Regions from separate parts of the Stackebrandtia soli genome, predicted to be linked through region 1. Evidence: riboswitches for the same ligand, from Rfam matches in the RefSeq annotation. Region 1 holds a riboswitch; the other holds the start of a gene.
The links. A riboswitch is a leader RNA that binds a small molecule or an ion and turns the genes downstream of it on or off. The one in region 1 is predicted to bind S-adenosylmethionine.

Region 1 (2,196 bases):
GCCCGCAGCCAGAGCGCGCCGCCCACCGTCGTCGCGAAGATCGGGACCATGATGGACAGATAACCGGAGGCCAGGACGGTCGCGCTCAAGGACGCGAACAGGTTCCACGCGGAGTGCAACACCATGGAGGCGAGCAACATCACCGTCGGTACGGCGATCTTGGCGGCCAGCGAACGACGACGAATCGCCAGCCCGAGCCCAATGCCGAACATCGCGGTGAACAGCGGATGCGCGAAACCCGTCAGGACGATGCGGACGACGAACAGCATCGCCGTCGTCAACGCGCCCCCCGCCGTGCCGAACATGCTGTCCCCCATGGCGAAACTGCCACCGAGGTACAGGATGTTCTCCATCATCGCGAAACCGACCGCCGACAGACCGCAGTAGACGATGCCGTCAATGATGCCGGTGAAGTACCGACGCCGGAACACGAAGATCAGCAGCGGACCGAGAGCCTTCGTCAGCTCCTCGATCACAGGTGCCACCGCCACGGCAGTCAACGTGTCGGCGAGCCAGCCCTCCCCGAGCTGCTCGGACAGCAGATAGCCGCCGAAAGTGTTGACACCCAGGGACACCGACGTCGCCACGCAGGCGCCCCAAGCGAAGGCGAAGACGAGGTACTTCGCGGGTGTCGGCTGGTAGCGGCCGAGCCACAGGAACGCCACCACCAGGATCGGCACCGGCAGGATCGCCGCTCCGATCCCGATGATCGTCGCCCGCAGGCCGAGATTGCTGCCGATCACCCAGAGCAGCACCACGGCGCCGGCGCCGAGCACCAGGATGAGGCCGGACATCATCAGGAAACGTCGCCAGGAGAAGCCGTCGCCGGTGCCCGCCGGCGCTGGCGGTGCCTCCGACGAGGCGACGCCACCGGTCGGGGTCGGATTCGGCGGAACGGCAGTCATCGCACCAGATTAGCGACGCTCGGCCTCCCCGCTGCCCGCGAATGCCGTCTTCGGAGTCACCGACCCCTCGGTGCCGCACCTCCGACGGAGCCGATCACGAGCGTCGACGCCACCTCGGAGCGGACGAACCGGCTGCCGGTCGGGCACTTCGGCGGACCTTTGGAAGCCCTCATGGCCCGAAGGCGCGGACCGACGCTCACCTGTCTCCAGCGCGAGCCCCGAGCCGTTCCTCGGCAACGACTCCCGGCGGCACCGTCGGTCTCGGCTCCCGAACTTGACCGGAGTCACATCCCGCATCGCGGAATCCCGCCTGGACACGACGTCGGACGGTTGTTATCGTCGTCCCAGGTCATGAGTGACAGCGCGAAGCCCTGGCTGGCTGTCCGGCAACCCAACTCCGCGTGGGGTGCCCCAGGTGAAGACCAGGCCAGATGCCAACAGGCATCCGGCAAGCGCGGGCCTTCAGCGGGTCCGGTCGGACCCTGGAGGCCACATGTCACTGTCTACAATCACGGCTCCGAACGAGCAGGCGCTCCGCCCGCTCCGTCTGGTGGACCTCGCTCCCGCGACCGCGCCGCTCGACGTCGTGTCCCCGCCGCCGGTCCCGCTCGTCGACGGCCGTCGCGTCCCGTACGCGAACCTCGACTACGCCGCGAGCGCTCCCGCCGTTCGTGCCGCCGCCGAGGCCGTCGCCGAACTCCTCCCCCGGTACACCGCCGTGCACCGGGGAGCGGGATGGCTGTCGACCGAGTGCACCCGCGCCTATGAGCGGGCTCGCGGCGAGGTCGCCGCGTTCCTCGGCTGTCGCCCTGACGACCAGGTGATCTTCACCAAGCACACCACCGAATCCGTCAACCTGCTCGCGTCCGCGCTACCGCCCCGCACGCGCGTCGTCGCGTTCGATTCGGAGCACCACGCGAACCTCCTGCCGTGGCCGGATCTCGTCCGGCTCCCCGCCCCCGCCTCACCAAGGGCGGCGGTCGCGTCGATCGGGGCCGCCCTGGCCGTTCTCGGCGATGACGCCCCGGTCCTCATCGCGGTCACCGGTGCGTCCAATGTGACCGGCGAATTGTTCCCCGTCGCCGACATCACCCGCCTGGCGCACCGATTCGGCGCCCGTGTCTTCCTCGACGCGGCTCAACTCGCCCCGCATCGCCCGATCGACGTCGCGGCGCTCGGCGTCGACTACGTCGCATTCTCCGGGCACAAGCTGTACGCCCCGTTCGGGTGCGGGGTTCTGGCGGGCCGGTCGGACTGGTTGGACGCCGCGCCCCCGCACCTCGCCGGTGGC
Region 2 (2,196 bases), on a different contig from region 1:
CGCCGCGAGCTTGCGTCCGTCGTGCACACTCGCGGTGAACAACACGGAAGCGACCGCGCCACGCGGTCCATGAGGAGGCCCCATGACGTACCCAGCGGGTGGCTACCCGGACACACCCCCGCCGGGCGGCAACGACCCCACTGGTTGGAATGCCGGAGGCCCCTCGGGCCAACCGAATCCGTACGACCAGCACGACGACCGGGGCACCTCCGGCATCGAATACACCTTCGACCAGCCGCAGAACGACCCCTACGCGCAACAGAGCCCGACCTACGGGCCCCCGCAGGGCTCCGCCCCGTACACGCCACAGCCCATGTCCGGGGTGCCGATGAGCCCCGGACCGCAGGGCCCGCCACTTCCCCCGCAGGGTGTTCCACAGCAACTGCCCCCGCCCCCGACGCCGTCGAAGGGGCCGCTCATAGCCGGGATCGCCGTCGGCGCGGCCGTCCTGATCGGACTCGCGATCGTCATCGTCGTGTCCATGGACAAGCCGAAGGAGCCCTCGGCGGACCCGACGGACCCCGCGCCGACGGTCACCGAGCAACAGCCGTCGCCGACCGAGGACGTCACCCCCACCGACGAAGCGCCCAGCGGGGACCGCCTCAGCTACACCGAGTACGCCCACGACTGGGACTTCGCCTACGACGGCGTCGAACTGTCCGCGACCTACCAGAACGGTTGGGACTACGAGGACTGCTCGGCCGTCGAGACCGAGGGGGCGCTGACCGCGCTCGGCTGCGAATACGCCTTCGAGGTGACCCACCGCGCCGAGGACGACCAGCTGTACCTGACGACGCTCGTGCTGTCGATGCCCGACGAGACGACCGCGACGCAGGTCGCCAAGGACAAGGCCATCGTCGACGGGGACTTCGCCCTCCAGTCCGAAAGCTCCCTCTCCGACTACTCGTACGGCAAGTGGCGCACCAACAGCGGATCCCACTTCGTGGTCCTGACCATCTGCACCGCGACCGACCAGGTCAGCGAGGAGAAGGCCGACGAATACCTCGACAACCGAGCGTGGGACATCGCCGCCGCACTGCTGTGGACCTAATGCGGGAGTGTGGCCGTCACCACGGTGCGAGGCCACCGCGACCCGCGTAGGATCGATCGCGTACTTCATCCAGAGCAGTCGAGGGTCCGGCCCGATGACGCTGCGGCAACCACTCCGTCTCGGCGGGGCAGGTGCTAATTCCGTCCGGTGTCACACCGGGAAGATGAGGCAGCGCTTCCCTTCGAGGGGGCTATGCCCTCCTTCTACGAAGAGGAGCACGCGACGTGTCCACACAGGCCACAACCCCGTTCGCCGACGGTCCCGCGATCGGACTGATCTGCCGTAACTGCCAGGCGACCTACCCACTCGTCGCGCAACACGCGTGCTGGCAGTGTTTCGGCCCCCTCGAAGTCGATTACGACGCCGACGCGCTCGCCCGCGTCACCCGCGAATCGATCGAGGCGGGACCGGACAACATGTGGCGGTATGCCGCGCTCCTGCCCGCGGGCATCGACCCGGCGACGAGGGTGACGCTCGACCCCGGCATGACACCCCTGATCTCGGCCGACAACCTCGCGCGAGCGCTCGGTATGCGGAAGCTGTGGGTCAAGGACGACAGCGCCAACCCGACGCATTCGTTCAAGGACCGGGTCGTGTCGGTGGCGTTGACGGCGGCGGCGCAGCTCGGTTTCGAGCGTTACGCGTGCGCGTCGACGGGGAACCTCGCGAACTCGGTGGCGGCTCACGCGGCGCGGGCGGGCAAGCCGTCGATCGTGTTCATTCCTCACGATCTGGAGCCCGGCAAGATCCTCACCACCGCCGTCTACGGTGGCCGACTGGTCGCGATCGAGGGTTCCTACGACGACGTGAACCGGTTGTGCGGTGAGCTCACCGAGACCGACGAGTTCGAGTCGACCGCCTTCGTCAACGTCAACGTCCGGCCGTTCTACGCGGAGGGGTCGAAGACGCTCGGCTACGAGGTCGCGGAACAGCTCGGCTGGCGGGTGCCCGCGCAGGTCGTCATTCCGATGGCGTCCGGCGAGCTGTTGACCAAGGTGGACAAGGCTTTCGCCGAGCTGGCGGAGATCGGCCTGGTCGACGACGCGACGTGCGCGGTCTACGGGGCCCAGTCCAGCGGCTGCAACCCGATCGCGACCGCGCTGCGCGCCGGAACCGACGTCATCACCCCGGTCAAGCCGACGGGC

Region 2: another riboswitch for S-adenosylmethionine. It lies ahead of thrC (threonine synthase); the one in region 1 lies ahead of ACM9NP_RS06160 (aminotransferase class V-fold PLP-dependent enzyme).

The regions. Positions count from the first base shown of each region.
Region 1 covers NZ_CBCRZX010000006.1:146,324-148,519, reverse strand. Annotated here, with positions in the region: gene ACM9NP_RS06165 (PrsW family intramembrane metalloprotease) at 1-905, opposite strand, end outside; SAM riboswitch class IV at 1,253-1,366, shown strand; gene ACM9NP_RS06160 (aminotransferase class V-fold PLP-dependent enzyme) at 1,399-2,196, shown strand, end outside.
Region 2 covers NZ_CBCRZX010000021.1:63,789-65,984, reverse strand. Annotated here, with positions in the region: gene ACM9NP_RS13910 (hypothetical protein) at 83-1,051, shown strand; SAM riboswitch class I at 1,114-1,221, shown strand; gene thrC (threonine synthase) at 1,276-2,196, shown strand, end outside.